Regions from separate parts of the Sporolactobacillus sp. BBK16-2 genome, predicted to be linked through region 4. Evidence: riboswitches for the same ligand, from Rfam matches in the RefSeq annotation. Region 4 holds a riboswitch; each other region holds the start of a gene.
What was found. A riboswitch is a leader RNA that binds a small molecule or an ion and turns the genes downstream of it on or off. The one in region 4 is predicted to bind S-adenosylmethionine.

Region 1: it holds a riboswitch for S-adenosylmethionine, as region 4 does, so the genes downstream of both, AC6F33_RS13995 (Fur-regulated basic protein FbpA) here and AC6F33_RS15740 (MetQ/NlpA family ABC transporter substrate-binding protein) in region 4, are expected to answer to the same signal.
Region 2: it holds a riboswitch for S-adenosylmethionine, as region 4 does, so the genes downstream of both, AC6F33_RS01830 (alpha/beta fold hydrolase) here and AC6F33_RS15740 (MetQ/NlpA family ABC transporter substrate-binding protein) in region 4, are expected to answer to the same signal.
Region 3: it holds a riboswitch for S-adenosylmethionine, as region 4 does, so the genes downstream of both, metE (5-methyltetrahydropteroyltriglutamate--homocysteine S-methyltransferase) here and AC6F33_RS15740 (MetQ/NlpA family ABC transporter substrate-binding protein) in region 4, are expected to answer to the same signal.

Annotation. Positions count from the first base shown of each region.
Region 1 is NZ_CM187611.1:2,820,190-2,828,151, reverse strand. It holds gene AC6F33_RS14005 (iron-containing alcohol dehydrogenase family protein) at 1-1,115, shown strand, start outside; gene AC6F33_RS14000 (amidohydrolase) at 1,112-2,263, shown strand; SAM riboswitch class I at 2,369-2,474, shown strand; gene AC6F33_RS13995 (Fur-regulated basic protein FbpA) at 2,569-2,754, shown strand; gene AC6F33_RS13990 (DUF4180 domain-containing protein) at 2,696-2,953, shown strand; gene AC6F33_RS13985 (hypothetical protein) at 3,047-3,808, shown strand; gene AC6F33_RS13980 (lysylphosphatidylglycerol synthase domain-containing protein) at 3,945-4,862, opposite strand; gene AC6F33_RS13975 (MGDG synthase family glycosyltransferase) at 4,894-6,057, opposite strand; gene AC6F33_RS13970 (glycosyl-4,4'-diaponeurosporenoate acyltransferase CrtO family protein) at 6,072-6,602, opposite strand; gene AC6F33_RS13965 (EAL domain-containing protein) at 6,884-7,962, opposite strand, start outside.
Region 2 is NZ_CM187611.1:331,084-339,045, reverse strand. It holds gene AC6F33_RS01835 (putative immunity protein) at 1-426, opposite strand, end outside; gene AC6F33_RS01830 (alpha/beta fold hydrolase) at 686-1,528, opposite strand; SAM riboswitch class I at 1,659-1,762, opposite strand; gene AC6F33_RS01825 (hypothetical protein) at 2,435-2,671, opposite strand; gene AC6F33_RS01820 (cysteine hydrolase family protein) at 2,749-3,306, opposite strand; gene AC6F33_RS01815 (Crp/Fnr family transcriptional regulator) at 3,388-4,050, opposite strand; gene AC6F33_RS01810 (cupin domain-containing protein) at 4,237-4,545, shown strand; gene AC6F33_RS01805 (ferredoxin) at 4,579-4,839, shown strand; gene ilvN (acetolactate synthase small subunit) at 5,057-6,520, opposite strand; gene AC6F33_RS01795 (LysR family transcriptional regulator) at 6,637-7,545, shown strand; gene AC6F33_RS01790 (GNAT family N-acetyltransferase) at 7,545-7,962, shown strand, end outside.
Region 3 is NZ_CM187611.1:2,506,336-2,514,297, reverse strand. It holds gene AC6F33_RS12490 (peptide chain release factor 3) at 1-723, shown strand, start outside; gene AC6F33_RS12485 (class I SAM-dependent methyltransferase) at 775-1,419, shown strand; gene metE (5-methyltetrahydropteroyltriglutamate--homocysteine S-methyltransferase) at 1,530-3,836, opposite strand; SAM riboswitch class I at 3,932-4,044, opposite strand; gene AC6F33_RS12475 (putative bifunctional diguanylate cyclase/phosphodiesterase) at 4,265-6,121, shown strand; gene AC6F33_RS12470 (protoglobin domain-containing protein) at 6,274-7,560, shown strand; gene AC6F33_RS12465 (AAA family ATPase) at 7,815-7,962, shown strand, end outside.
Region 4 is NZ_CM187611.1:3,162,877-3,170,838, forward strand. It holds gene nfsA (oxygen-insensitive NADPH nitroreductase) at 1-29, opposite strand, end outside; gene AC6F33_RS15710 (manganese-dependent inorganic pyrophosphatase) at 949-1,878, opposite strand; gene psiE (phosphate-starvation-inducible protein PsiE) at 2,052-2,456, opposite strand; gene AC6F33_RS15720 (hypothetical protein) at 2,486-2,953, opposite strand; gene AC6F33_RS15725 (helix-turn-helix transcriptional regulator) at 2,950-3,165, opposite strand; gene AC6F33_RS15730 (methionine ABC transporter permease) at 3,288-3,950, opposite strand; gene AC6F33_RS15735 (methionine ABC transporter ATP-binding protein) at 3,950-4,963, opposite strand; gene AC6F33_RS15740 (MetQ/NlpA family ABC transporter substrate-binding protein) at 4,976-5,794, opposite strand; SAM riboswitch class I at 5,941-6,046, opposite strand; gene galE (UDP-glucose 4-epimerase GalE) at 6,150-7,157, opposite strand; gene AC6F33_RS15750 (Ppx/GppA phosphatase family protein) at 7,225-7,962, opposite strand, start outside.

The DNA of each region.
Region 1 (7,962 bases), 340 kb from region 4:
AAATCGTCAGAGGCGGTCCAAGTCAGTATCTGTGTACAGAGGATGCCATCAGCCAACTGGATGAACTTGTTTCTCCTTTTTCGTCTGTTCATATTGTTACGGGTGAACAATCATTTTCAGCTTTTCAGAAGGTCTATAAAAAAGAAGTCAAGTGGCCGGTTCATCGCTATGACGGAACATCCAGTCATGAAGATATGGACCGTTTGACGAGTGAGATCGGAAAAGCAGACCTGATCATCGGGATCGGCGGCGGACGTGTATTAGATACGGCTAAGGGTGTCAATCATCGGCTTCGTTCTCAATACATCTGTATCCCAACGGTTCTTGGCACTTGTTCTGCGTACACGCCGCTTGCCATCATCTATAATCAGCAGCACGAGCATATCGGCCGCGATCATTTTCAAGAATCCGCTTATGCGGTACTGGTCGATTTGTCTCTGCTGATTGAATCTCCGAAAGACTACTACATTGCCGGTATAGGGGATACGTTAGCGAAATGGTATGAGGCGGAAGCGATACCGAAAGATGTGAGCCAGCAGATCGATCCCTTTGTATCACTGGGACTCACTGCGGCCCTGCAAACGAAAAAACTGCTGCTCCGGTATTCGGAGGAAGCAGTGGTAAGCCTGGAACACCATCAGCTCAGCCCTGCTTTCCGTATTGTATCGGATGTGATTGTCGGTCTTTCCGGAACAGTTGGCAGCTTTGCTCGAGATTATGGCCGTGCATCCGGCGCTCATGCAGTCCATAATGCAATGAGCAAGATTCCGGAGACGAGCCGTTATCAACATGGGGTAAAGGTTGCGTACGGTTTACTTGTACTACTCGCGACCTTGGGGCAGGATGCTGAAGTTCGGAAATTGCTGCCTTTTTACAAACGAGTGGGTCTGAGTTATTCGCTGAGTCAGTTCAAACTTCAGGATATAGATAAAACTAAAGAAATTCTTGCCAGAGAATGTCAAACGGAGCTTGGCTTCCGTTTTGTCTTCAAAAATTTTGATCAGGCGTTTATCCTGAATGCTTTGAACCGGGTGGAAACGTTGGTGAACGAAAGCGGAAGTGAAGGCCAGGCAACCGGTGAATTCGACTACAAGGCAGATGAATCGAAAGTATGAGCAGATTTGCAAATGATGGTAAGACCTTTCAATCCATATTCGAAGAGCTGCACCAGAACCCGGAGCTGTCGTTGCATGAATATGAGACAACAAAAAGAATTAAAAACTGGCTGCAGGGTCAATCAGTTACGTTGCGAGAGACCAGCCTGCCGACCGGCGTCTTTGCCGAAATTTCAGGTGATCTGAACGGTCCTGCTGTTGGGCTTCGCGCGGATATTGATGCCTTGCCGATTCATGAACAAACTGACTTACCCTATCAATCACAAAATGAAGGTGTGATGCACGCCTGCGGTCATGATTTTCATACGACCGCTTTGCTCTGGGCCGCTGCTTTGCTGAAACAGAATCAGGAGCATCTTCCCGGCACCGTTCGTTTGATTTTTCAACCTGCAGAAGAAACCGGACACGGTGGACTCAAGGTGGTCAAAGACGGTCAGCTCAAAGGACTGGATGCGGTCGTTGGTATTCACAACAAACCAGATTTGCCGGTGGGAACCATTGGAATCAAGGCAGGACCTTTAATGGCGGCTTGCGACAAATTTAAAATTACGTTTAATGGAATCGGCGGTCATGCGGCGATTCCCGAGCGGACCCGAGATCCGATTGTAGCGGCTTCATCGTTCGTTCAAACAGCGCAAACGATCGTCAGCCGAAACATTTCGCCAAAGCATGAAGCGGTCGTGAGCATTACCAGTATTCACGGCGGTGACGTGTGGAATGTGCTGCCTGGAAAGGTCGAACTGCTCGGAACAGTACGCACTTTTTACGATCAGGATCGTGATTTGATCATTGATCGCTTTGCCGCAATCGCCGACGGACTTCAACAGGCGTTCAACGTACAGATTGCTGTGGAATGGGGCCAAGGGACGCCATCCGTATTTAATGAAGAAAAAATAGCTCGAATTATTCGAGAAGCAAATGAAAATGAAGTGCGGGTGGTGACACCTGAAGTTTCGGTGGCCGGGGATGATTTTTCCTGCTTCCAACGCGAGGTACCCGGTGTATTCGCATTTGTAGGATCGAACGGACCCGAAGATTGGCATCATCCTGCGTTTCGGGTTGACCCTAAAGGGATCCGCGTTGCCGCAGAATTCTATTATCGCTCTGCGGTTGCCGTTTTGAAAGCATTAAAGCATGCAAACGTATGATAGAGTCATCGTATTTATGATCAGAATTCATTAGCGGATCTTTTAAATAGTGAGTACAGGAATAAATAATCGACCATACTATACCTAATATAAATTATTGAAAAATGCTTATCCAGAGAGGCGGAGGGAATGGCCCTGCGAAACCTCAGCAACCGGCTGATTGCGGTACGGTGCTAATTCCTAAAGCAGAATCATTGCTTGGAGATAAGTTGAGAGCAGCATAAAGAAAAGCCTGATTTCTCTTCTTATCACTGTGGGAAGAGAACAATTGGGCTTTTTATCTTTTTATAGGGAGATGCGGCACGATGAGCAGTGCACTGAGAAAGATGGTGGAAGACAGACGCGAACAATTAATTGAACAGCTGATTGCACATCGAGTTTATAAGAAAGACGGAAGGCATCTATTTGAATTATCTTTGTCAGAACTGGAACATGAATACAAGCAGGTACAGGCAAGCAGTTCATCGATGCATAATCGAGATTTGGCGTAAGCGCCGCTTTTTAGTGACAGAGCTTGGTGTTGCGGAGGCGATCGTACAGAAATTTGCACTGTATCATACGAAAGCAGCAGCTGTACTTGATAATAGCCAGATCAAAGGCAAGTTCAAGGAGTTTATTTCCGAGAGCAACAGCGGCAATATATTCAGAGTCTATAAGAATGTTAATAAAAGAACATTGGGTTTTGAATAATTATCATTGAGAATGGGGAATTGTTGAAATATACTGGAATCGGACATATACCACTGATAAGGACAAAGAGGAACGAGGGGGCACAATCAAAAAATGAATGGTGAACTGCTTCAGGTATGCAGAATTGTTGCAAGTGCAAAAAAAGCGCTAAAAGAGAACAAGAAAATCATATTTGAATCGTTCAAATATGAGGATTCCATTACTTTTCAGCTTATTGAAAAGAAGTCATGGTTTGGGAAAAAGCCTTTTAAAGCTAGTAATGTAGCAGAATGGTTTGATGAATGTTGTAAACGCGGGTTAGAAGATATAAAATGCTTAACGCCGATGCAGGTAGAAGACAGAAATCTGCTTGGATTTTCAAACTCAAGACAAAACATTTTTGTCTGCTTTTATAAAAGTGGTCATGTAACTTACAATACAGTGCATTGGGACTTCCAGAAAGAAAGGCACGCCTGGACAATCACCTATACAGAACACCGCTGGGATAATCCACCTCAAGAGAAGCCGGAATTTTACGATAATACAGCAGACTTGGTAAACGTTTTAAATGAAATTGAGAAATTCGCGCACTTCATTGAATGTGACCATTTTGCAAATTTATTTCATGAGGCTGCCCTTGCTGCAGAAGGGGAATCTACGAAAGAAATGAAACTGCTCATTGATATGCCGAAGAAGAATTTGAATCTTTTTAAAGCAGCAAGTACCGCTGATGTTTTTGGTGCTATGGGCTCATGGAATGATTCTCCGCCATACATGGCTCATGAAAAAAATGTAGACGAACAATATGAACATTTATCTGCGGAATTATTTAGACAGTTATGTTTAGCGACTCTCTATGCGGTGAATGAATGGTAATATTCTTCATGATCATCTGACACCTTTTTTAATCCTCTTATGAAATCCATTTATTTGTGCTTTGTAACTTTACCAATCGAATCGCTTAATTAAACTGAGTTAGCAAATGATAAGTGTGCATCGCCCAAACAGCTTTTTACAGTTTCTGATGCAGCATATTTCTGAGTGCTTTTCCATATTTCCCGTGCAGGGCCAGAATATATAGAACAACACCCAATGGAAGCAGTGCGGCATATTGTATGAAATGAAGCAGTAAGCCTGCCGAAAGCGCCGCGCTCTGCTGAATGCCTAGTCCGGCAAGACCGATAATGACTCCGTATTCGAAAAGACCCACGGAACCGGGTGAGGCAGGTATAAACCCAATAAGGTTTGTTGTGGCAAAAACGGCCAGCGACATACGCAAAGATGCGCCCCAGCCGAAGCCGAACGCAATTAGTCCCATCCAAATGGAAAGGAGGAGAAGTATATACGAGAAAAGCACCCAAAGCATCATGTTCAGCATTCCGATTGTTAAATAGCCATGAACATAGTTTCGAAATCGCGGAACAAAAGAAACAACTGTCAGCAGCAACGCGATGAAGGCAATACATGAAAAGAAAGAAATCCATAAGATTGTAACAATCATGGGCTCTTTAAATCCGGAAAAGGGTACGGCGAAAAGGGAGATGACGATAATTGCTATCGAGTCGGCGATCGCCGGTATCATCACCAATTCCGTCCGACGAAATGCGCTGTAGTTGTCCGGGAAAAAAGCAAAACGTAATCCGTCACCAATATGAAGGGGCAGAATCATATTTGCTGCATGACCGATACCAACGATTTGCAGAGCTCTCAGACGGTTAATATTCGGATCAATGCCCAATGTGTATCCAAGACTCCGAACATAGTTTGAATAGATATTAATGGCAACTGAACAAAAAACTAAGAACCAATTTATTTTCGCATTGAATACAGTGCTTAGATCCAGACCGCCAAGTGTCTTGAATGAATAATAGACGACTAAAACAGTTATGATTATTCCTATTAGTAATTTGAATTTTGTTTTTGTTGCCATTCAACTGCTCCTGCTGCACGTTTTTTGAATTTTAGTCGGTCAAAGAATGTTCAAGTGATTGACTGATTTTCAGAGCGTTGGGTTCCTTTGCTGTTTGTATGAGCAATTCAGTGATCTTGCGCGCCGATTCAGGCTTTTTGAACTCATACTGGTTCTGAGCGATCTGCAGGAGCTGTTCCCCGTCATTTTCCAACAATGCTGAAATCATAGTCGGCAATTGGCGCAAGTCTTTGCAATAGAGTCCCAATCTGTGTTTAAGGACAAAATGAGGATTCTTTGCCTCCTGTCCACGCAATGCACCGGTGACGATGACGGGTTTGCACAGGTTGACCGCCTCCATTAATACATTAGGGCTAGCCCGCATGATCAGAAGATCAGCCTCCATCATGCGCGCCTTTACTTCTTTAATAAATCCATAAATGGTCACTCGTTTTCCAATGTAGGGGGACAAAGTGCTTTCCATTAATTTGGTTAATGCCGTGTTATGTCCTGCAATAATCGTTAGATGGATTTTCTCATCACTTAGCAAGATTTTGGCGATTTTCAGAACCTGAGTCGAGCCTTGACTCCCGCTCATTAGGAGAATAGAAATAAAATTTTTGCGCATGTGACGGAGATCAGGCTTTTTAGGCAGTTTCAAGTCACAGAAGTCGCTGCGTGTCGGGAAGCCGGTATGAAACAATTGATCCTGAGACATACCAGCCTTTAGCATTCTTTGTTCCGCTTCGTCAGAAGGACATATAATATATTTTGCCCGCTTGTCTGCCCAAAGGCTCGTGACATTGTCTAAATCCGCAATCAACGAGATAACAGGAATAGACAAATGTGCCCGATCTAAGACATTGATTACCGAACCGATGAAAAGATTATGAACGGATACGATGACATCGGGATGAAAGGCGTCGATTTTTTCTAACAATGACTTTCTGATGTTATGTGCGACAAACCAATTGACAAGCTGCTTAAATGGACTGCTCAATCGGTAAATGAGACCCCAAAGAGCAGGAAATTTCACTGCAAATGAGTCATAACCTCGGCTGGATGAACGAAGAATACGGCTTCCCAGGTCGAATCCATCAATAACTGTAAACTGAATATCCGGTGACAAAAGCCGGAGCTGCTTGCTCAGCGCTTCCGTGATACTTTTATGTCCGCATCCCGTATGCTCAGATGAAATAAACAGAATTCTACTCACAGAAAAATTCCCCTTCATATATCTTTATGGAGTACTTCCAAATCATTTATCCTATTTCCGTTTAAGTTCGTTTTTTTATTGGCAAGAATACTTAAAATTCTCGGTCGATTGTAACGTTGTATCATGATATAGGGAAGATTGCACACGACAGCAATGAAGATCATAAGCATCGAAACACCTGTATGATTCCATTGCGTAAAGAGCAAAGAACTGATCATAATGCACCAATGAACGAGCTCGGCACGGCAGGTCTCCAAAGCAAATCTGTACAAATAATCCGGGCTGGATCGCTTCATTTGTTTTTTTGAAAAAAGGAAGGACAGAAAATCACTGAGCTCCGGTAAGAGACTCTTCCACCTTTTCACATTAAACCAGTCCTGATAGAAATGGCCGCCTTTTTCCCAGCGCCTTTCCCTAAACAGCCAGCTATCCAATTGGAAGATGGTTATGGGAAGCTTGATCGAAATAATCGTATTGATCAACGAAATAATCATGAAGATGATAAAATTATTAACCAATGCAAGTACTTTCACAATACTCATCATCTCTCTTTTTAAAATCAAAGGTACCTTTTTGTAAAAAAATCCATGCAAAAATTGCTGTCCGGTAAAAAACAGCTTATAAGACTATTTGTGTTAATCATCGAAGGATATTCACTTAAACTATAGATTAAAAGTCAGGTGGAATCAATATGGCATGTCTTCAGGTATGTGTCAAACTTAAAACAGAGCTGATTGAAAACCAGCGGAAGCGGTATAACATAAAGATCCTGTTTCCCATCTTTATTAAAGAAGAAACAGGATCATATTTTATACAAGTAATCCGCCTAGGAGTGACTTTCTATTTGTTTTGCAAAAAATTCGTATTTACCCGTTGTCACAAAATCACAATCTGGTGGCATTGGATTTTCTCTAAGAAGCAGTGCAAGTTTATTTAATAACTGAGAAAAAATGATGCGCTTCTTCTCTTCAATCAAAAGTTTGAACCCATACTGGAATACCTCGGATTTCAGTTCATTCACCCAAACGACGGAACCCAAAAGTGTAATTTTTTCTCCAAGAATGGTTGTTTCAATCTTTAAGACCAGGGATGAATCAATTCCAAAACGTAGGTCAGAAAGAAAGCGCAGTCCACCAGAACCAATATTTTCAATAAGGATGCGCGTGTTGCCCAGTTTAACATGCTGCCCATGAAATTGCACAAGGGTTATCATTGCGACTAGAGGATAATCAAGATCCACTCTGAAATGCTCTCTTCGGTTTTCATAGACTCCACGATTTCGTGAGACAGGTACAGCAGGAGCTCCCTCTTTTTCCTTTCGCAACAGCTTAGCGAACGTAGCGGCTGGAACCGGTTTGGAGAAAAAGTAGCCTTGTATGATATTGCAGTGATAATTTTGTAACAGCTGCAATTGTTCCTGAGTTTCTACCCCTTCAGCAACCACATTCATGTTTAAATAATGGGCCAATTCAATGATTGATTGGGTGATATATTTTGAGCTTTCATCGGTGGTGTCATCTAACGCATCAATAAAAGACTTATCAATTTTCAACGTATCAATTCGTCCTTTGAAACGCTTAAGGTAGGATAGTGATGAATAACCTGTTCCAAAATCATCCAAGTTAATCTTAATTCCTTTGCGTCTAAGACTGTCGATAATTGTAAAAATTGTTTTTTCATTCTCCAGAAGAGATGTTTCAACGATTTCGACCTCTAAGTATTTCGGATCCAAATGTGCCTGTTCCAACACATCCAAAAGATCCACAGTCAGATCATGATCCAAAAAACGGTTTGCAGAAAAATTGATTGAGATCGGAATCGCGGGCAGACCGTCATCTTGCCATGCTTTGTTTTGGAAACAAGCAGTGTGTTCGATCCATTGGTCGATTTTACGCATGATGCCGA
Region 2 (7,962 bases), 680 kb from region 4:
GTGCAGGCGGTCATATTGCCAAGCACGCTCTTTCTCGACCGCTTCCTGTTCACTGTCCGCAACATAAAATACGCTTTTTGCAGCATAGGTAGACGCATGGATCGCGTGACCAAACATGTACGCAGTCGCAGCAGCTTGGCCTGCCGCTCGAGCAGCGGCGATGGCTGCAGCTCCTGTTGCTTCGCGCGCCGCGGCATCTGCCGCAAAAGCGGCTTTTCGCGCTTCATCGACGCTGATTCTGCCCCTTGCCCACAGACGAGCCGCTGCAATCGCTTGCCGAGGCCGCTCATCTTGAGGACGTTCCTGTTCAAAATACCGGATGACGTGATCGGAGCAAACAGCCGCCCATAATGCTGCTGTCTGTTGTTTTACCAATTCTAGCTTTGCATCAATTTCTTTTTTACGCTCTGTGTCCACAAATTTCATCGACAAATCCGCTCCTTTCCCTTAAACAAACATTTATATGCATCTTATGTTCCCTTTTTTACCCTTTCATCGTTCTTAACGAGATACATATAGAGTACCCTACTGGTCAGCGAAAATAGTCAAAGAAAAACGTCCACTTTAATCTTGTGGACGTTTTTATAGTTGTAGGCACTCAAGAAGACAAAATATTTTATAGGTTCTCCATTTACCTGTTTTTCGGAACTTGATGTGCTTTATACTATTCTTCCTGTTATCTCTTTTATGATTTTTGTAAAACAGTATCTGAAAGTTGGTGTTTGTTAAGGAATTGATCGAGAATTTCATTAAACCGATCCGCGTATTCCCAAAATAACAGATGATTGCCAAACGAATGCACGTCACTATTTGGAAATTCTTTTTGTATATAAGGCGTAGCGGCATCTGCGCGCGCGGATGAAGTAAATGTTAACGAGGGCACTGTTTCATCAATCGTTTTTGCCGCTGCTTTTTTGTCTGTAAGCCAGCCGTCGACATAGAGCGCATCGGCAATTTGATGCGGAATGCGCAAGCTTGGCGCTGTAAATCGACTCTTTTCTTCAGCAGTAATCGCGTGGTCGAATAGGAGATTTTCAGCAAATGAATCAATAAACTGACGATAATGTTCGGCAGAATCCAGAGAATGATTGTGGACGGCTATGAGGTCTTCAAGTGTCCCAGCTACCCACTCATCAGAATCCGAGCTAAGGGTCCGCGGGGATACATCAATGGTGACAGCAGCCGAAATGTTTTGAGTTCCAAATTGTTCCACATAAGACCATAAGGTTAGACCACCAAACGACCAACCGGCCAACACGACATTTTTTAAATCAAGGTGATCGATCAGTTTTCCAAGATCCGCTCCCTGCACATCGTACGTATTTCTGTTTACGCTGATCGTTGATTTTCCATGATTTCGCGGATCTACCGCAATCACTCGATAACGCGTGGAGAAGTAAGCAATCTGTTTTTCAAATACATCAATACTGAATGTCCAACCCGGAATAAAAATGAGCGGCCGTCCACTCCCTTCATCACGATAGTGCAACTCAATACCTGGCTCTACTTCAAAATAGTGTTCTGCCATGTTCATTCACCCTTTTTCGTTTTTTAATCACCCTTAATTTTTCTCGGACTAGCTCAGATGACTATTTATCCATTTATTGAGGCAAATAAAAAAGAGATTTCCCGTGTTCAGAAAACCTCTTTACAGGTTCTGTTTATCTGCCGGGATTACCGCTGGATTTAGCACAGTACCTCTTTGCAAGGTCCGCTGCTGAGGGATCATCAGGCCAGATCCTTTACCCTCTCTGGATAAACAAACATATAACCAAGTATTTAGGTGTGATTTATTGTATTATAGCACTATTCCCACCTGTGTCAATAAGAAAAACCGGGCACAGAGCGGGCGATCCTTACTTTCGCGTTGCGTACAGGACATACGCGTGCTTAGCGAAATTTCCTTACATACGAAAGTTCATTTGCTCCAAATACCATTTTGAATCATCAACCTTGTCTTGAACAGACATTTCTAGTTCACACTGGTAGGAAAGTATAAGAAAACATTTAAAGGAAACGAGTGTAAGCGGTCCGAAAAAACGCCGCGTCCTGCGGCTCACCGGACACTAGGCCGTCCATGGCCGTCGCAACTAAGGCTTCGCCTTCGCCAGGGGCTTGGCGAAGCCAAGTTTTCTAATAAATCATTTCGATCCTTAATTCAGTATCGCGGGGGAAAATAAGCGGAGATTTTCCGGTTATTTGCACCATAGAGCTTGTTTTGCAGGTAAATAAGGGTAATTTTTCCGGTTATGCACTGCAAAACCCGCTATTTTCACGTTTTTCGATTCGATAAGCGGAATTTCTCCGTCTATTTAGGGAATTTTTTCATTAATTTTCTAATTAAGCGGAATTTTTCCGTTTATTTATCAGATTTGACGCTTAACCTGATCGCCCAACCGATAAGTTCGGATTGGGAATCAGCCTCTTATGACGCTTATCGTCGTACCAGCGGGACAAAATCATAAGTTTTTTTACTTGTAAGAAAAATCGAGCGAAAAGTGCCCGGTCCTCTGCTGTCAATCTGTATGGAGCTTTGATCCATCAACCTTGTGACTTGAACGAGCGTCGCTTCAGCTGCTCGCTTGCCGTGGCGATCTGGGAGCCTTCTCAAGCAGACGCATGCCAGCGGTATCTCCCCTGGCGCGCGATTCTTTCTTTCGTTCATTCTCATCAAATGAACACACCAAAATGAGGGATAGCGTCAATGCTATCCCTCCTGCATTGCCTATTCGATTCAAATGACCCACATTAACGATAGTTGTTATGCGTCGGTTGAAACACGTCCTCGTCTGAATTCCGTACCAGCGAGAAATGGTCGTCATTGTCGTAACCGTTCAGCACTCGATTGTGATGTTGGATAATCTGCGCCGCAGATAATATCGGAGTATCCGCAGTCGAGTGGGCATCGCCGACCAGTGTCACATCAAAGCCGTTGACCGTAGCCATTCGAACGGCGGTATCAATACAATATTCGGTCTTACATCCTACAATAACGAGATGTTCACTACCACGCTCCTGAAGGAATTTTAATAAAGGTGTGTGATAAAAAGAACTTGTTGCGCTTTTATTAAAAATCTCAGCATCATCCGGTATATGAATTGCCGGGTGAACCTGGAATCCTTCTCCTTCACCGCCGGATACACTGGTGTCGCGGACAAAAACTATGGGAATATCCAATCCCACAGCTTTTTCGATTACAAGATTGATTTTCCGAAGCAACTCTTCTTTATTATATACGCCGCGCTCCTGTGAATCACCCTCAATCAGCGTCAGTTGTGAGTCAATAACAAGTAAAGCCTGGTTCATCAGCAGCACTCCTTTACCGTTTGCAGCATAACTAGTTGCCAAGTTATTGATTAAAGTATAACAGATTTGTATTGAAGCTGATCAACACTTATCGAGATCAATGTAAATTTTGCCCCGACCGGCGGATTTAGCGCGCTTCTCACGATACAGGCGGTTTAGTAAACGGCTGACGGTTTCCGGAGTGACACCAATGTACCCGGCCATATCCTGTTCCGTCATCATAGCCGAGATAAGGACCCAGCCGTCCGTCGCCCGGACACCTGACTGCTGAGCGAGCCGCTTCAATAGCGAAACCAGTTGAACGAGGGCCGGCTCAAGAACCGAATCAGAGTATCGGTTCATCAGCTCCTGACTTTTCTTAGCGAAAAATTGTGTAAGTTGACGTTCGATTGAAGGAAAGCAATTCATCAGTTCATGCATCTTCTCCCGTCTGATCATAAAAAGCGTACACGGTGTAATCGTCTCGCCATTCGCAGGATACCGATTTTCTTCATCAACCAAACCGGTATGCGGAAACAGGTCGCCACAAGAGAACAGACTTGCGATCCACTTCTTCCCATCCCTATTTTGATGATAGGCATGGATCAATCCGTCCACAACAAAGAAATAATGAGTCAATATTTCTCCTTGGACAAACACTGCCTCTTTAGCACGGTATTGTTTCATGATCCCCATTGCTTCCACTTGCTTCAGTTCATCATCCTTAAGATTTTGAAACCAGCCGATTGCCTTTAGTTCAGACATCGAACCTCTTCCTTTCCGTCATTTTTCATCACTATTCCATCCGTAGATAGACTTTTTCTATACAGTCAGTCGAAACTTGATCTCGATCATGTTCAAATTGATTCGAAACACTATATAGTATAGATGATAGCAGTTCTCAATTAAAGTAAACTTAAACGTATTTAAATAGAAAAGGAGCGAACACCAATGCAACTTCTTACATGCCAAAATCAGACAGCTTTAAAGGAACGACTTTATCATGACGAATACCAGACCGTCATGCATTTATCCCTGCAAAAAGGACAGCGCATTCCGGAACATCATGGAGGCGATGCGGAGGTTACCGTTATTCCTGTGCGCGGTGCGATCCTATTCACCGCATCCGGTCAATCGGAACATCTTGTACCCGGTAGGCTTGTGCACCTGAACGCAATGGAACTTCATTCCGTACATGCCGAGGAAGATAGCGATGTCATTCTCGTTAAATCGGCTGCCGGTCCCGTACGTGGATGCTGATCCACCTAATACATGAATAGGGAAGTGATTTCCATGGGAGAAAAGCCGAAGTATACACGAGTCGATCGGGATACATGCATCTCTTGTGGTGCATGTGAAATGGCTGCTCCGGACATTTTCAATTATGACGATCAAGGTCTTGCCTTTTCGATTATCGACGACAACAAAGGAATCAAAACGATTCCAGAGGAATTACTTATGGACCTGGACGATGCTTATGAAGGATGCCCGACTGAATCCATCCTTGTTTCAGATGAACCTTTTGAACAGTCAGACGCTCAGCATGGTGAATAAAATGGGCATAGCAATTAAACGTGTGTATGAACCTGCGCGCAGCTCCGACAGTTTGTAAGTTCTTGTTGACCGTCTATAGCTCAGAGGTTTATTGAAAGCCCGAGCTCATTTAAATCATTGAATGAAAGATATCGCGCCACACATCATTTAATAAATCAAACGACCGCCCACTCACTTCAATCGAAGGAGCAGAGCGGCCGTTTTGCTGTCGCTAATTTCATTTCGTCTGTAACTGATATTCTTTCCGTCGATCGATGATCCAAAAGGCCATACCGAAAAGGATCATCACCGTCATCACACCTGTATATAAAATGATTGAGTTGTTCAGCCCCACCCAACGGGCAGTGAATCCCAGGCCCAAGATTGGCAGGCTTACACCGAGATAAGTCAATACATAGAATGATGCAATGATATCGCCGCGCGATTCGTCCGGTGAAATGTGATTGGTGAGCGCCAGACTTCCCGCAAACGTTGGCCCATGTCCGAATCCAATCAGTACGGTTGTCAGGAATAAAAACAGGATTGATTTCGTTTCGAGCGTAAACACTAATGCTACTAACCCCAAAAGAATTAAGAAAAAGCCGAAAATGGACAGATTTTGCAGTGACATGCGTTTCAGCACAATTTGGCTGATTGTGGAAATGCTCAGTACTAAAGCCACAATCGCACCTGCAACCGCTAAATTTGAGCTTCCCACCAGTTGATCGGTATAACTTGGGATGATCGACAGCATTAAGCTCATAATTGACCATGCAATAAAAGAGGTCATGCCGGACAGGTAGAAGCGTTTTCGAATACTTTGCGGAACAGCAGGCCGATGCATACGTATTTTAGGAACTCGTTTAACCTTTTCACTCATACATAAAAGCCCGAAAAAACCTGGGAGTGCAAGAAACATATGAATAAAATAGGCCAATTTCAGTGGAAACGGTGCGTACTCGCCGAGGAAACCTGAGAGCACAGGACCGAGTGCGTTGCCTACTGTGACGGCCATTGATCCGATAAATGCGGCTTTGATTCGATTCCCTTTTTCATCAAGTTCCGTTAATGCTGCAACGGCAACGCCATTCATCATTCCGACTGAAATGCCTTGAAAGATCCGCGAAATGATCAGCATCGTAAAATTGGTGGAAAGAACAAATAATATGGAGCCGATAATAATGAAAAAAACGCCTGGAATCAGCAGCTTTTTCCTTCCTAATTGATCGGACAGCTGACCGGAGATAATAATTGTTGGAATAACGACAACGGCATAAATTGCAAAAAGCAGCGTCACCATGCTTGGTGACAAGTGCCACTGAACGCGGTATAGTGCGAGCAGGGGTGAGGGGATATTCGTCCCCAGCAATGTAATACATAGACTATATGCAACGAGCCAAAAGGCGACCGCGCGTTGTGAAAACAAGGCGCTTAATCTCCCGCCCATCGGTTTATTCGAAATAATTGGGTGTGCAACGTTCACTTGAATAACGTCCATTAACCCATTGAGTTGCTTAATCACTTGATCAAGGACTGTCTTTTCAGAGCGCAATGAAATCTTCATTCGTGATGTACGCATTTCTTTATAAGTGCCAACCGTTAATGTATCAATATTCAAGCCGCGTTGACTAAATAATCGGGAAACCTGTGCCAGAATTCCCGGCTGATTTTTGACAATCACTGAGATGCGGTGGGTTTTCATGTTGCTTCCCCCTTTTTGCTTGTTAATTTTTATGATATCATCCAATTAACCATACGAAAAATATCTGTTTTATTCATTTATCATACTTTTAATATATGAAGAAAGAAGGACTGCTAATGGATATCCGCCAGCTTCGTTACTTTCTCGCAATTGCCAAAGAGGGCCAAATTACGCGTGCTGCCAAAAAGCTGAATATCGAGCAGCCGCCTCTGAGCCGGCAGCTAAAGCAAATTGAAGAAGAACTCGGCGTCATCCTGTTTGATCGTCAAGGCAAAGGCATGACACTTACCGAAGCCGGTGCCGTTTTGCAAGTTAAAGCTGAAGCAATCCTCCAGCAAATGGACGAAACCGTTACTGAAATTAAGGAGCTTGATCTGGGCATTCATGGCACACTGAAAATCGGCTCGGTATTCTCATGTGTTTCCCTGCTCCCGGAGAAGATTGCCTATTTTCGCGAGCATTATCCTCAGGTCACGTTTAAGATTTTAGAAGGGGATCATGTTGTCTTAGGCGACTATTTGGCCAATCGCAGTATTGACTTGGTTGTCACACGACTTCCGTTTGAATCGAACTATGATTCCAGCAATTATGGAATCCTCCGCCTGCCTTCCGATCCATTCGTGATGATTGTGCCGACAAATCAAAAATGGCGACCATCAAATTCAGATGTCCATTTAAAAGATCTTGCATCCATGCCGCTTATTGCCTTGAAAAGCGACAAAACCGTACAGCTTAACGAAAAAGTTGTGAACGAATGCCGCCGGTTAGGCTTTGAGCCGAATATTGTCTGTGAATGCTCCAGTGTATCGATTACCATTGCTCTAGTGATTGCCGGAATCGGAGTCACTGTTCTTCCTAAATCTGTCCTTTCAGCCTTTTCGGTAGCCGACATTGATCTGTTCGAGCTTCCTGATATCACGGTCCAATCCGATGTTGGTATTATTTGGATGAAAAATCGCTATCTCACAAAAAAAGCACGTCAATTTATTGAATTGTTTAAAGCTAAGAATGAGGATGAGAAATGATGCATATTCGGAATGTTCGAAAAGAGGACTTAGAGCAGCTCATAGCCCTTGAAAATACAGGCTTTACTCCTGAAGAGGCTGCGACTAAGCAGGCATTTATCAATCGAATTGCGACGATATCCGATACCTTTTTGATAGCAGAGGAGAAAAATCAAATGATCGGTTATGTGAACGGTCCGGTTCTATCTGTTCCCTTTATTACCGACGACCTTTTCGACCAAACAATCCCTAATCCGAAAAGCGGCGGTTACCAAAGCATTCTGGGCATTGTTGTCGCTCCTGATTATCAAGGAAAAGGCGTAGCCGGCAACCTTCTCCATGCATTTGAAGACCAGGCTCGTGAAAAATATCGATTAACGGTAACGCTTACTTGTCGTCAATCGCTCATCGCCTTCTATGAGAAGAAAGGCTATACAA
Region 3 (7,962 bases), 660 kb from region 4:
ATTCAGCCGGACGATCCTAATTTTTCCGGATTCGTGTTTAAAATTCAAGCGAACATGAATCCGGCACACCGCGATCGAATTGCATTTTTGCGTATTGTTTCCGGTAAATTCGAAAAAGGGATGGGCGTATATCTCGATCGGACCGGCAAACAGTTAAAGCTTGCGCAGCCGCAGCAATTCTTTGCTGACAGTCGTGAATTGATTGATGATGCGTATCCGGGTGATATTGTCGGACTCTATGATACCGGATTTTATCAAATCGGTGACACCGTGTGCCGGTCGAAGGATACATTTAATTTCGGTGCACTCCCGCAATTCTCCCCTGAACACTTTGCTAAGGTGCGCGCGAAAAATGCGATGAAGCAAAAGCACTTCTTGAAAGGCGTCAGCCAGCTCGCTCAAGAAGGCGCTATTCAGGTGTATAAAACGCAATATGAAGAGACGATCCTAGGTGTGGTCGGGACACTGCAATTCGATGTTTTTGTCTATCGAATGCAGGCTGAATACGGCGTTGATCTTGATATTGAACGTATGCCGCATCAAGTGGCGAAATGGATTGCTAATCGAGAGGAAGCAGATGCGCTTCGTCGTAATTCCAATAATCTGGTCGTTTCTGATTATAAGGACCGCCCAGTTATCATTTTTGAAAATGACTTTTCTCTGCGCTGGTTTCAGCAGAAGCATCCGAAAATCGAGCTTCGCGATTCCAGTCATAATATGTAAGAAAAAAAGAGCCGTTGGGCTCTTTTAAATTATAGAAAAAGGAGGAAGAGCATGCTAAATCAAGAAGACTATTGGAACAGTATTGCAGACGAAAAACAATTTACGACTCCATTTCAAATTGATCTTTTTTCTAAATATGTAGATAAAGGCGCGAAGATACTTGACTATGGTTGTGGTTACGGTAGAACTTTGCTTGAGTTAAAGGAGCATCAGTTCACTCATTTATTTGGTGTTGATTTCTCGGAAGCAATGGTTAAACGTGCCCAATCAAATGGCAGCAATGATTTAAACGTCGCTTTAATTACAAGCGGTCAATTACCTTTCGAAGATCATACCTTTGATGCTGTGCTATTATTTGCTGTTCTTACTTGTGTTTATAAAAGTCAAGAACAGGATGCCATTCTAGATGAGATAAAGAGGGTTCTAAAGCCCAACGGTATCATTTATATTAATGACTTCCTATTAAATAATGATGAACGAAATTTATGCCGCTATAAGAACTATGAGAATAAATATCAAACCTATGGAGTGTTTGAACTCTCAGATGGTGCAGTCTTGAGACATCATAGTGATGAGCGTGTGAAAGAATGGAGCGATTCTTTTGAACGTCTGGAGTACGAGAAGGTCGTCTATACAACAATGAATGGACATCGTTCAAATGGATTGGTTTATATTGGAGAATTGGTGAATGACTGAACGATCAAACCTGTGTATGTCACGATTAATTTTTAGCAAGTAAAAAAAGAGGCCCCCTCTAAAGTCATTTTTCGACTTTGAGGTGAGCCTCTTTGATTATTTATAGCTTTTTATTTTCCTACTGTATTGCTGAGTTCTTTGCGAACCTCGTTGGCTGCTTCCACCATGTTCTTAAGCGCGGGGATCGTTTCTTCGGGACGGCGTGTTTTGAGGCCGCAGTCCGGGTTGATCCAGACGATTTTAGGATCAAGCACCTTAAGCGCGCGTTCTGCGTAGGACTTCATTTCTTCTACGCTAGGGATACGTGGGCTGTGAATGTCATAGACGCCTAGACCGATGCCTTTTTTGTATTCGAAATCTTCAAAGGCAGAAATGATTTCACCATGGCTGCGTGCTGCCTCAATTGAAATCACATCGGTATCCAGCGCGTCGATGGTGTCGATGATTTCATCAAATTCCGAGTAGCACATATGCGTATGAATTTGTGTGTCATTATTAACAAATGATGTTGCCAGCCGGAATGAATAGACGGCATCATGCAGATAGCCTGGTTTCTTATCTTCCTTAAGCGGAAGACCTTCTCGAAGTGCTGGTTCGTCAACTTGAATCATGCGGATATCCGCTTCTTCAAGTGCGTGCACTTCTTTCTTTAAAGCGAGCGCGATTTGGTTGAAAACAGCTCCTTGACTGATGTCGTCGCGGACGAACGACCAGTTGTAGATCGTGACCGGTCCGGTAAGCATACCTTTTACCGGCTTATTTGTCAGTGACTGAGCATAGGCGCTTTCCTTCACCGTCATTGGATCTTGCCATGATACATCTCCGAAGATCAGCGGTGGTTTAACACAACGTGAGCCATAGGACTGAACCCATCCGAAACGCGTAAAGGCAAATCCGTTCAGCTTTTCTCCGAAGTACTCAACCATGTCGTTTCGTTCGAATTCACCATGGACGAGGACATCAATTCCGAGATCTTCCTGAATTTCGATCCATTTCGCCGTTTCATCTTTAATAAATTGCTCATAGCGTTCTTCGGACCATTCGCCGCGTCTCCAATTACGTCGGGCCTGACGAACTTCTTTCGTCTGAGGGAAGCTCCCGATTGTTGTCGTCGGCAGTGGTGGCAGATTGAAGGCATCGGCTTGCACTTGCTGACGAAGTTTATAAGAGCCGGGGCGTGACGGCAGTTCCTCGTCTAATTGATCAATTTCTTTTTGAACTTCTTTATTGTTGCGGTGTTCGGATTGCTGTAGTGTCTGCAGATCTGCACTGTTTTTCTGAAGGGCACCATAGATGGCGGCTTCGCTTTCATTAAGCCCTTTCGTAAGGTAAACGACCTCGGTCAACTTTTCATCGGCGAAGGAAAGACCGTTCAGAAGCACAGGATCAAGATTGGTTTCATTTGAGATCGTGACCGGTACATGGAGCAGGCTTGATGACGGTGTGACCCACAGATTCTCGTGATACTTAACTGATGAGAGCAGTGTCTGCAGTTCAGTAAGTGTCGCCTTTAAATCTGTCTTCCAAATATTTCGACCGTCTACAACGCCTGCAGCCAGTACCTTGCCTTCAGGGAATCCATAGGCTTTGATCGATGCCAAATTTTCTTCTTTGCCGTAAACAAAATCAAGACCGATACCGTCAACGGGCAATTGAACGACAGCTTCGTAATCATCAATCGCCTCAAAGTAGGTTTGCAGAAGAAGCTTCAGTTCAGGCACACCATTTTTAATAAAATGGTAGGCTTTCGCGAACGCAGCAAGATCTTCTTTGCTCTGTTCCTTGACAAGAATAGGTTCATCGATCTGCACCCATTCAGCCCCGGCTTCTTTCAGTTCTTGAAACACCTGTACGTACAATGGAAGCAGTGCGTCAAGCAGTGTATTAAAATGATCTGGATCATAACCCTTTGACAGCTTTAACAGCGTCACCGGTCCGACAATAACGGGCTTGGCGACGATACCGAGCTCATTCTTTGCTTCATTAAACAAATTAAGAAGGCGGTTTTCCGTCAGATAAGGTTTGGTTTCATTGCTGATTTCCGGAACAATGTAGTGATAATTTGTATTAAACCATTTGGTCATTTCCGATGCTTCTGAATTTTTGTTTCCACGAGCAATTGAGAAGTATGTTTCAAGCGATAGTTCTTTTTCATTTGATTTAAAGCGGTCGGGAATTAAACCGAAAAGAACAGCCGTATCAAGGACATGATCATAAAGGCTGAAATCTCCAACGGGAATCAGATCAACTCCAATGTCTTTTTGTTTTTTCAAATAGCTTAAGCGCAGTGTTTTAACCGTATCTAGAAACGTTTCTTTCGAAATTTTACCGGCCCAAAATTGCTCAAGTGCCTTTTTCCATTCTCTTTTTTCGCCGATTCTCGGGTATCCGAGATTCGCACTTAATACTTTACCCATGTCTTCATCCTCCTGTAATCTGCATAACAAATTTTTCGAGGGGGAAAAACAAAAGGCCTCTCTATTTTAGAGAGGCCTGAATTATCATCCGCACCCTCTTATCTTCCAAGATTCTAAAATACCAATCTTGCTGGAATTAGCACCTTTTCATAAAATGAAAGGTTGCCGGGCTTCACAGGGCCAGTCCCTCCGCCGCTCTTAATAAGAGTTTAATTAAGTTAATTTGAATACTAACATGGAATTTGGGATTCGTCAATGCTTTACTTCGACAACGCAAGTGGATTGAATCATTTATAAATAGTTTAAAAACAGCAAGATCTGCACGCAAAACATATTCACATTTTCACTTCATGTGACGATAAAGAAAGTGAGTATGTCTCTCAAACATGAACGAACAGCAGCGAAGACACAATGAGGGTGGATACGAAATGAGTGAGCAATTTAATCGAGACAGATGGCTGAAGGAAGTGGAGAAGCAGATCACTGATCAATCGATCACAGATCATTCTGTTCTAAAACGGATTCGACTGGCACAAATTCATAAACTGGATCTGCAACTGTTGAAATGGATGCGTCCATATCTTATGAATTATTACGTTAACATTGTCAATCAAATGAGCCAACATGTACTCGATTTATATAAAATAAAGAGCACGGTTCCGTCTCAAAAGACAAAAGAATACTTGAAAAATATGTATGCAGAACAAACTCGGCTTCTTTTCAACGGGTCTCTTGATCGGAGCGTTTTAGTACATTGCGAGCAAAATGCAGTTTTTTTTCTTGACCATGAGCTAAGCATTGCAAATCAAATTGCTCTTTTTAGTTTGTACCGTCGAGCGCTTATTGAAGCGGTCGAACATGAGGTCAATCATCCTGAACAAGCTTTATTTCTATCCGAATCTTTAGATAAATTTCTAAGTCTAGAGCAGCAATTGATTCTGGAACGTTATCAGCAGCTGAAGCATGAACGTGAACTTGAAAAAGAAGAGGTTATTCGCTTCAGAGCCTATCATGATGCACTGACCGGGCTTCCCAATAATTTGGTTGCTGAAGAATCGGTTGTCGATTTGGTCAAAGGATATAAAAATAGCAATCGGTCGTTCTCATTACTGAAAATAAATGTCGACCGATTAAAAATAATTAATGAAATTTTCGGTCGACAGATAGGAAATGAACTGTTGATCGCTTTATCCGGGAGAATGAAGGGAGCTCTTAAAGACTTCAATGCAGAATTGTATCGGATCAGCAGTGATGAATTCATGATTATCTGCAGAGACTGCTTGAATAAGCGCGGCTTGACACATCTCATCGAAACATTATTGCGGACAACCGAACAGCCCTACCATATCGACGGAAAAGAGATCTATGCAACATTCAGTATCGGCATCTCACAATTTCCGTATGATGGACGTTCGAGCATTCAAATATTGGCGAGTGCGGAAGCAGCACTAAGAGAGGCAAAGAAAAGCAGCAGAGAAAGTTTTTTCTTTTATAATAATGAACTTCACCAGAAGCTGCTTATGAAGCTGAATACGGAAAATGAATTGCAATCCGCATTATATAATCATCAATTTGTGTTATATTACCAACCTCAGGTTGACGCATGTACCGGCGCACTGATTGGTGTAGAGGCTTTGGTTCGGTGGGAACATCCGGAACGCGGCATCGTTCCCCCAAGCGCTTTTATTTCGGTTGCTGAAGAAACAGGAATAATTCGTGACATTGGCTGGTGGGTGCTTGACGAGGCCTGCCGGCAAATGAAGAAGTGGCAGGATCGCGGTACTCCCAAAGTACCCATTTCTGTGAATCTCTCGTTTAATCAATTTCATGATGATTCGTTAGTCAAACGGGTATGCTTCGCGTTAGAAGCAAGCGGTCTTCAACCTGAATATCTTGAGCTGGAGATTACTGAATCAACGATGGCAGAGGATTTGGAACGATCCATCAGGCTATTAAAAGAAATTCGGGCACTGGGAGTAGGCGTCAGTCTTGACGACTTCGGTACTGGATACAGTTCGCTCAGCTATTTGAAGAGCCTGCCGATCAATCAGTTAAAGATTGATCGTTCTTTTGTGATGGATATTGCACAAAGTAATCAAGATCAAGCGATTGTAACCGCAATTGTTTCGATGGCTGAACATCTATGGATCGATGTTATTGTTGAGGGAATTGAGACTAAGGAGCAATTGCGTGCAATTGAATCGTGCCGATGTCGCGCAATTCAAGGCTACTATTACAGCCGTCCGCTCGATGAAAATGATTTTTCAAATAAATATTTGGCATGAAATGATTGACTAAAATGTGAACTTGCCCTTTTTAGAAGACAGAGTTGGTAAACTAGTTAAAGGGTTATTTCAATTAAAAGAGTTACTTAAAATGATTGAGATCGGTTTTTTTTCGTCGTGATTGAATCACGAGGGGGATTGGAGGGGCATGAATGCCTTTGTTAAAAAGAAGCGAGAATAAAGGGTCGTGGCTAAAGAAGGCGGAATCGGAAGATGTCCTCATCGACATCTCGGATGCGCATGTGGCTGAGAAGCTTGAGATGCTGGATATTAAAGAATATGACCTTCAAATTATGAAAATGATGAGGCCTTTTGTAGAAGAAGAAATTGATCGAATGGCCTATGAATTTTACTCCAGCTTTACCAAAATTGAGTCATTGAGGAAGATCATTGAAAAATATAGCACTGTAGAGAAACTGAGCAAAACACTTGCGACGCACGTCATGGAACTTTTTTCAGGTGTCATAGATGAAGCATTTCTTGATCGCAGGTATCGTGTCGGCATCATGCATTATCGCATTGGGTTGACCCCTCCCTATTACATGGGAACCTTTCAAAATCTGCTCTCGAATCTGATTACCATTGTCTTGACTCATGTCCCAGAGACAAAAGAAGCGGATCGTGTAATTCGTTCCATTAATAAAATGATCAGCTTTGAACAGCAAATTGTTCTCGAAGCCTACGATGAGGAATATGAAAAGACATTGAAGCGGGAATATGAAACCGGGCGTGAAGATCTGCGCACTGCGATCCTGCAGGTCAGCAACCAGCTGACTCATTTGTCTGAACAAAGTGATCAGTTGGTCCATCATTTGCTCGAACAGTTTGAAGTTGTCCGTGAGAACTCTAAAAAGCGGAATCAGATGTCCCAAGACGCAAAGAAGCATGCTTCTGAGGGACAGAATCAGTTAGAGCAACTTTTTGTTGAAGTGATGGCTGCGAGCAGCTCCGTTCAGGAAATGGGGAAAATGGTCGGTGAGCTGGAAAACTCGTCAAAGCAAATTGGTCAGGTAACCTTATTGGTTAAGGACATTTCCGAACAGACCCATATTTTGGCGATTAATTCAGCAATTGAAGCGGCACGGGCAGGTGAATACGGCAAAGGGTTCACTGTGGTTGCCCAGGAAATTCAAAAATTGGCGGAGGAAACGAATCACGCGATGGTTCAAATTTCCGAGTTAATTAAGAAATCAACGACGGTAACCGGTCAAGTTGTTGTTTCTCTCGATAAAACGACATCGATTATTAAAAAAAGCATGGAAGAATCCATGCATACTGGGGAGAAATTTGAATTTGTTATTGAATCTGCAGATCAAAACAATTCACTATCCGGAGTTACGGACAACAGCATTGACGAGCTTGCGTTAATTACAGAACAATTAAGTACAGGTGTGGAGACCTTGAGTGCTTCTGCCGAACAATTAAAAAGCCAGTTGTAACTCATAAAAATACAAGTTGATATCATAAAAGACTCAGAACAGACGAAACCTATCGTGTGTTCTTTTTTTCTAGGCTTTATTGGATTATTTATGAAAAACATAAGCTCTTTACGACTTAACTTTGGGGAAAGGTTTGCCTTGAAAATATAAGATTTAGGCCATTGTAATGCTGATTTTTGGAATTCGAAAATTATTTTCTGTACAATAGAATTAATGATTGAACAAATCGGAAAACTGTGGAATCGAGGTAACTTATGAATTCGAATAGTGAAGCACATCAAATGATTTCAGAACTCATTGACCATGTGGAAACAGTTGTTGTCGGAAAAAGAAAAATTGTAAAGTTGATGACGATTGCACTCGTTGCCGGTGGTCATGTATTAATTGAGGATATACCCGGGG
Region 4 (7,962 bases):
AACAAAGTACTGATGACTGCATTATGCATGAATCGTAAACCCCTTTGTGTGAACTATTTCTCTCAATTATACGTGATTCATCTCACCCATGCATGAAAAACGTATTGAGCATCAATCGCCTCCAAGCACAAATACGGGGGAAGCGGCGCTCACGCTGCTTCCCCTGCTAAGAAAAACCGGGCAAAAGCGCCCGGTCCTTCATTAAGTAACAAGTAAAATAAGCGGAGATTTTCCGGTTATATACACCATGGTGCTTGTTTTGCCTGTAAATAAGGGTAATTTTTCCGCTTATTCAGAGAAAAAACCTCTATTTTTACGTTTTTCGATTCAATAAGGGTAATTTCTCCGTCTATTTAAGCGATTTTACCATTCATTTTCAATTTAAGCGGAATTTTTCCGTCTATTTCTCAGATTGGGCGCTTGCCTGATCGCACACCCGAATCTTATAACGCTGATCATTATACCAGCAAGGCAGAACGACATACTTTCTTTTCTTGTAAGAAAAACCGGGCAAAAAGCGCCCGGTCCTTACTTTCACAGGATGTGATGGCTTTCGCGTTGCATGCAGGACGTACTTTCACAGGATGTGATGGCTTTCGCGTTGCATACAGGACGTATGCGTATTTAGCGAAAGCTCCTTTACACTTGCGAAAGCTCCTTTTTTAGCATTGGTTTGTGTCTTTACAGTGTTGAATCATCGCTTCGGTTACTCGCACCAACAGAGCACGACCGCGGGCGCACCGCGAGCCTCAGACAAGCAGAAATCTACGGGTTCTCTCTCGCCGGCACGCGATCAACAGGGCCGCACCCGCAGGCGCATTCGCACCTCCGCTTTGATTCTCGTCCAAGACACTGGCTTATTCGTTTAAATATGGGGCAAAATCCTATACTTTCTTATCTTGTAAATAAGCAAAGAGGACAGCTCTTTGCCAATTAATTTGAATCAAATTATTTTGTCAGTTCTTCGGTGAGTACAGGTACAATTTGTTTCTTGCGTGAAACAACACCTTTAAGTGTAGCTACATTATTGTCCAAGGTTACCTTGAAGGCTGCCTCAGCTGCCGTTGCTGCTTTTCCAAGGATCAGTGCTTCGGAATCACTGGTCAGAATATTGGTCACTGCAAGTACGAACAAATCAAGATTATTCGTATCAATTTCCTTGTTGATTGCAGCTTCGAGCTCCGCCTGACGAGAAAGTGCATCATTTGTATCCACAACGTTGACCTGAGCGATTTTCACAGCATATTTGCCCATTTCAAACGGCTTCACATCAATGGAAATCAACTCTTCAGCTGATTTGTCAGCAATGTTGGTTCCTGCTTTAAGCATGTCCAATCCATAGGCCTGAGTATCAACACCGGAAATCGTTTCAAGCTCCTTTGCCGCTTTCACATCTTCTTCTGTGCAGGTCGGCGATTTGAACAACAGTGTATCAGAAATGATTGACGACAACATGATTCCGGCAATCGTTTTGGATACAGGTACTCCGGCTTCCTTGTACAACTTGTTGATGATCGTCGCTGTGCAGCCTACTGGTTCTGCCCGATAATAAAGCGGCGTTTTCGTTTCGAAATTAGCGATTCTGTGATGATCGACAACAGAGAGAACGTCAACTTTTTCGATGTCGTCAGCACTTTGTGCCCGCTCATTATGGTCAACCAGATAAACGGCCGGTACTTCATTGGCAACGGTCTTTACCAGACGCGGTGCTTCAATTTGAAAATGCTTCAGCACATACTCCGTCTCACCATTCAAATCACCCAGACGAACTGCTTCTACATCTTCACCAAGTTTATTCTTCAGATCAGCGAATGCGATTGCCGAGCAAATCGCATCGGTATCAGGACTTTTATGCCCGAAAACAAGCACTTTTCCCATTTTGTCTACTCCTTATCGTTACGTATATTGGCTATTCACAGATATTCCGTTTATAGTCTCTCAACAAAACCATACCTTAAGTATCTGAGAATTTCAATAGCCAGCAGACATGCATTGATATGGCCATTGAATAATGCATTATTTTTGAAGTGATCCGTATAGAGACGTCATTTTCACTCCCGTCTGAGCATTTTCGTATTGGCAATATACAGCGCGCCGACCAGCACCAGAATGGCAATTGCATACAGCAGAACGGAATGCGGATGGTCGTGACTAACGATGATTAATCGGACAATTGCCGTTACACCAATATAGATGAAATAGCGCAGCGGAAAATGATAATGTGCTTGAAAATATTTGATGATTAACGCGATAAATTCAAAGTATAGGAAAAATACGAGAATACCTTCTAATAGATGATAGTAGGAGGCGTTCTCACTTAAAAAAAGATAGGTAAAAAATTGATACGTTTCCTTGATCAATGCGACACATAAAACAGCAGCAAGTGCAAGAAGAACAAGATTCAGTGTCCACTGAAGTACCGTTGTAATGAGCCAGTCAATTTTTTCACGATTCAAAAGATCACAACCTCCCTATCAATAATGGATCACATATATATTCTTCTGATTTTCAGATAGTACACAGTTACCTGAACAAAGGGAATGATAAGCACGACAACCATCGGATAAATCGAAAAAACATCTGTGAACAATGGATAGAAGCACATCAAGCCCGCACAAATTGGTGCCACCGCCCAAATCGTGAAAAAAGCGTCATGTGAAGCTTTAGCTGTGATGGCTCGCTCACGTTCATCATCTGATGGATTAACGAGCGGATAGATCCAAAATGATGATTTGTTTTTTCGTTTATTCCATAAACAATCGATTGCTTCGATGATCGCTAATAGAACCACCGGAAGAAACCAAACCACTTTTATTTCTACTGAAAAACCGCTTGCATCATTACGAATCAAATCCGCCAGTCCGTTTGTCAGTTGAATTAATGGAATCATTGCCAGTCCGAATGCGATAATGGTGCAGATCGACATCATTAGAGAAAACCACAAACGTTTCATTCTTTATCCGCTCCTTTCTCCAGTTCAAAAACATCCTCCATGCGCAACCTAAATACATCACAGAGCTGCAGACCGAGAAGGAGCGAAGGGACGTAATCCCCTTTTTCAATGGAGGCAATCGTTTGCCTCGTCACACCGACTCTCTCGCCCAGTTCCGATTGTGTCCAGTTATATCGCGCTCTCAATTCCTTGACTCGATTTACTAAATGCATGGCGTTCAGCACATCCAATGTTTAATCATCTATACATAATGTTAATTATATTTAACATTATAGATAAAGAAAAAGCGGCAGTCAAACGGGATGAACAAAAATCGTTTGTGCCGACCGCTTTATTAATTTTTCTTCAATTTTCTCGCAATGACATTACCCAGTGATTGGATAATCTGAACAATGACAATCAAGATAATAATAACCGCGTACATTACATCCGGTTGGAATCGCACATAGCCGAACTGGTACGCCAAGTCACCAAGTCCTCCGGCACCGACAAATCCGGCCATCGCTGTTTCGCCGATCAATCCGATCACCGCAATCGTTAGACCGAGAATGATCGATGAACGTGCTTCACGAATAATGACATGCCAGATAATTTTCGGGGTGGAAATACCCATGGACTGATACGCTTCAATGATGCCTTTGCTGACCTCAAGCATTGCTGTTTCCAAAAGTCGAGCAATGTACGGTGCACATGCAACGACGAGCGGAACAATAACACCTTTCACACCAATCGTCGTACCAACCAATGTCTTCGTAAACGGAAGCAGGAAGAAGAGCAGGATAATGAACGGAATCGATCGAATGACGTTAATTAATGAGTTCACGATCGTGAAAACCGCAACATTGTCCCATTGTCCGCCTTTCCGTGTCAGAACAAGCAGCACGCCAAGCGGCAGCCCGATCAGAATTGAAAAGGCGAGTGAAATCAGCGTCATCTGTGTGGTCTGGATGAACCCTTCCCAAATTGCGCTGCCCCATTCATTGATAAAGTCTGCCATTAGTCCTTCACCTCTTCCACAAGAACATCCTGATCCCGAAGAAAGCCGATCGCCGTCTCAATTTTTGCCTTATCGCCTTTCAAATGGACGAGCAGCTTGCCGACCGACTGATTCTTCAATTGATCAATGCCGCCGGCAATAATACTTGGCAAGACATCATACTGCTTAGCAAGTGTCGCTAGTACCGGATCCTTCGATGATTCTCCTAAGAAGGTCAGTTTGACCAATCGGCCCGATTTAAGTAAATCGTTCTTCACCGAGTCCGGAATCTGAAACTTGGATTCCGTGCTGATGAATTGCTTGGTCATCGGCTGCTGCGGTTGCGTAAACACATCGACAACCGAACCTTGTTCCACAATTCTGCCGTCTTCCATAACGGCCACACGATCACAAATACGCTGAATAACGTTCAGCTCATGAGTGATCAGGAAAATAGTAATGCCCAGTTCCTTATTGACCTTGAGCAATAATTCAAGAATTGCCTCGGTTGTATTCGGATCCAGTGCACTCGTTGCCTCATCGCTGAGCAGCACTTCCGGTTCATGAGCGAGCGCGCGGGCAATGGCCACACGCTGTTTTTGGCCTCCGGATAATTGGCTCGGAAAAGCACTCTGCCGATCTGACAATCCGACAATCTCTAAGTACTTTTCGGTGCGCTTCTTAATTTCTTCTTTCGGCACGCCTTCCAATTTTAGCGGCGTTGCAACATTGTCATAGACATTCGCTGTCTCAAGCAAATTGTAACCTTGAAAAATCATACCGATTTTACGTCTTAATTGCCGCAAGCCTTTTTTATTCAGCTCCAAAACATCCTGATCATCGACAAACACCTGCCCGTTTGTTGGCCGCTCAAGCAGGTTTACACAACGGATCAGTGTACTCTTTCCGGCACCGCTGAAACCGATAACACCAAAAATTTCACCTTTGTTTACCTCAAGGGAAACGTCCTTCAAGGCCTCAATCTTGTTCTTTCCAACACGAAACGTTTTTGACACATGCTGTAATTTAATCAAGATGCTTCCTCCTTACCAAGCAGGAACTACGGAACCGCCAAACTGTTTCTTAATGTATGCTTTGACTTCCTTCGATTGATAGTATTTCTTCAGCTGCTTGACTACTTTATCATTCTTATTATCGGTACGGACAACAAAATAGTTAGGGTACGGGTTGTTTTCAAGCGGTTCATGGAAAATAGAATCCTTCAACACTGTAAGACCTGCGCCCATCGCAAAGTTGGTATTAATTGCGGATGCAGTAACTTCACCAAGTTGTGCCGGAAGCTGTGCGGCATCCAATTCGATAATCTTCAGATGTTTGGGATTGCTGACCACGTCGCGTTTCGTTGATGTAATCCCAGCACCCTTCTTCAGTTTAATAACGCCGGCCTTCTCAAATAATTGCAAAGCGCGGAGCTCGTTAGCCGGGTCATTCGGTACTGCAATCTTGTCGCCGTCTTTCAAATCTTTAAGACTTTTAATTTTTTTCGAGTAGATCCCCATTGGAAAGGCCACGGTTTTGAACACATCAGTAATTTTATAGTTTTTATTTTTAATCTGATCCTTGAGGAATGGGAGCGTCTGGTAGCTGTTCGCATCCAGATCTTTATCGTTCAGTGCAATATTCGGCTGATTGTAATCGTTGAATACTTTCAATTTAATTGTCAATCCGTCTTTTTTCGCCAACTTAACGACTTGTTCCATTACTTGTTGGTGAGGACCGCCGGTCACACCGACCGTAATTTCCTTTTCACTCAATTCCTTTGAAGAACTATTGCCGCAAGCGGCCAAAACAAAAATTAAAGAAAATGCTAAAAACGCTGAGATAACTGCAGTAATCTTTTTCAATGTTTGCTTCCTCCTGTTTGTATATAAGAATACTCTGATTTCTAACCGAAGGCTTTTCCAATCATCCAGTTTTCCTAATTTATGAAGAGCTCGGAACTAATAAAGGCTTCCCTCGAGAAGAGAGAAGCCTGATCCGTTCATATCTTCTCTTATCTCTCAAAATCCAAATGGATTCTGCAGGAATTGGCACCTAAATTTTCATTTGGTTGCCGGGTTTCATCGGGCCAGTCCCTCCGCCGCTCTGGATAAGAAGTATTCAATTGGTTAGTGATACGATTGTACCGCGAAATCGCGAATGTGTCAAAACTTTGTCGTTAAGTTCCATATAGTTCCACAAACAAGCTGCTATTCTTAATTACTTAGCCGATTCAACGGTTGTCGCGTAACCTTTTGGGTGGCTGCTGTGCCAAGCCCAGGCATCGGCAAGTATTTCAGGAATGTTCGTGTGTTTCGGGTTCCAACCAAGCACACGCTTTGCCTTTTCAGGGGAAGCGATCAGCGTGCTCGGATCTCCCGCACGTCTTGGAGCCAGTTCAGCAGGAATAGCCTCTCCGGTAACTTTTCTTGCCGCCTCAATAATTTCCTTAACCGAAAATCCTTCACTTGAGCCAAGGTTGAATACATCACTCTTGCCGCCGTCAAACAGATAGCGAAGTGCCAGGCGATGTGCGGCGATCAGATCCTCAATGTGCACATAATCACGGACGCAGGTCCCATCTTTGGTTGCATAATCATCGCCGAAAATGGAGATATGGTCACGCTCACCGGCAGCAACCTGGAGAACAATCGGAATTAAGTGTGTTTCCGGATGGTGATCCTCCCCAATTGATCCGCCTTTACTTGCGCCGGCAACATTGAAGTAACGAAGGGCAACAAATCGCATGCCATACGCACGATCACACCATTTCATCATCTTTTCCATTGTAAGCTTGGTTTCGCCGTATGGATTGGTCGGCTGCGTCGGCATGTCTTCGGTAATCGGAACAACTTCCGGTTCGCCGTATGTTGCCGCAGTTGAAGAAAATACGATGTGTTTCACGTTATTATCGTTCATAACTTCCAAAAGAATTTGCATCCCGTAGACATTATTATTGAAATACTTCAGCGGCTTCTCAACCGATTCGCCGACTAAAGAATTGGCGGCAAAATGAATGACGCCTTTAATATTTTCTTTCTTAAATACAGAATCCAAGAACGTCTTGTCGCGAATATCTCCTTGATAAAATTTTGCGTTCGGATGAAGTGCATCCTTATGACCGGTCTGCAAGTTGTCGACAACAACCACATCCTCGCCGGCATCGATGAGTTGATAAACCGCGTGCGAACCAATGTATCCGGCGCCGCCCAATACTAAAATAGCCATAAAAAACCCCTTCTCATTGTCTTCTTTTGTCTACCATTTTCCACCTTATTGAAAAGCTTGACAAGCCCTATTCATCCGCATTTTTGAATTGAATCATCACTGACGTCTTTAATGCCCGCTCAAGATGTTTTTTATGTCTTTGTGCAGCTTGTTCTTCAAAATAGGCATCATCATGATAATAGGCAGTCAACTGAAGCTGCTTTTTCTTCGTCTGTTTGAGCGTTAATCGATTGACGACATGCAATTTTGTACGATCGAAATCATGTGCGAGACGCAACACAGCGCCGAGTGTCTCATACAGTTTCATGTCTTCTTTGGTTGCCATTTGCTGGAACGACTTGGCAAAGTCGCTGAGATTCGACCGATTCTTAAACGAAGCGATCAGCGCTACAGCCAGGCGGTCGCGGTGGCTGATCCCATTAATGTTCATATTAGTCAGTAAATAAAAGGTTTGTGCACTGCTGGATTCATTATTTATAAATTCCCCTAAATAAGCAAGATCCGCGCTATGCGAAAGCAACCAGGCAATGCGTTCCTCTGAATCGTCTCCTTTGAATAAATCCAATATGCCATCCAAGATTTGAAACGCTAATTTCTTCACATACGCAGTATGACGGCTGTCCAAATTAAAATTGCGCCGCAGCTGCCGCAGGCTTTCATTCAAAACATACGGGATACGCTCTTCATTCCTTTGTTTGAGCACCCATTCATAGAATACGCCTTCGCGCAACCCCTCTCCGCTCAACATAAACCTGTCTCCGCGATTCAGTTTCACAAGCAGATTAATAACCGCCGATGCAGGCAA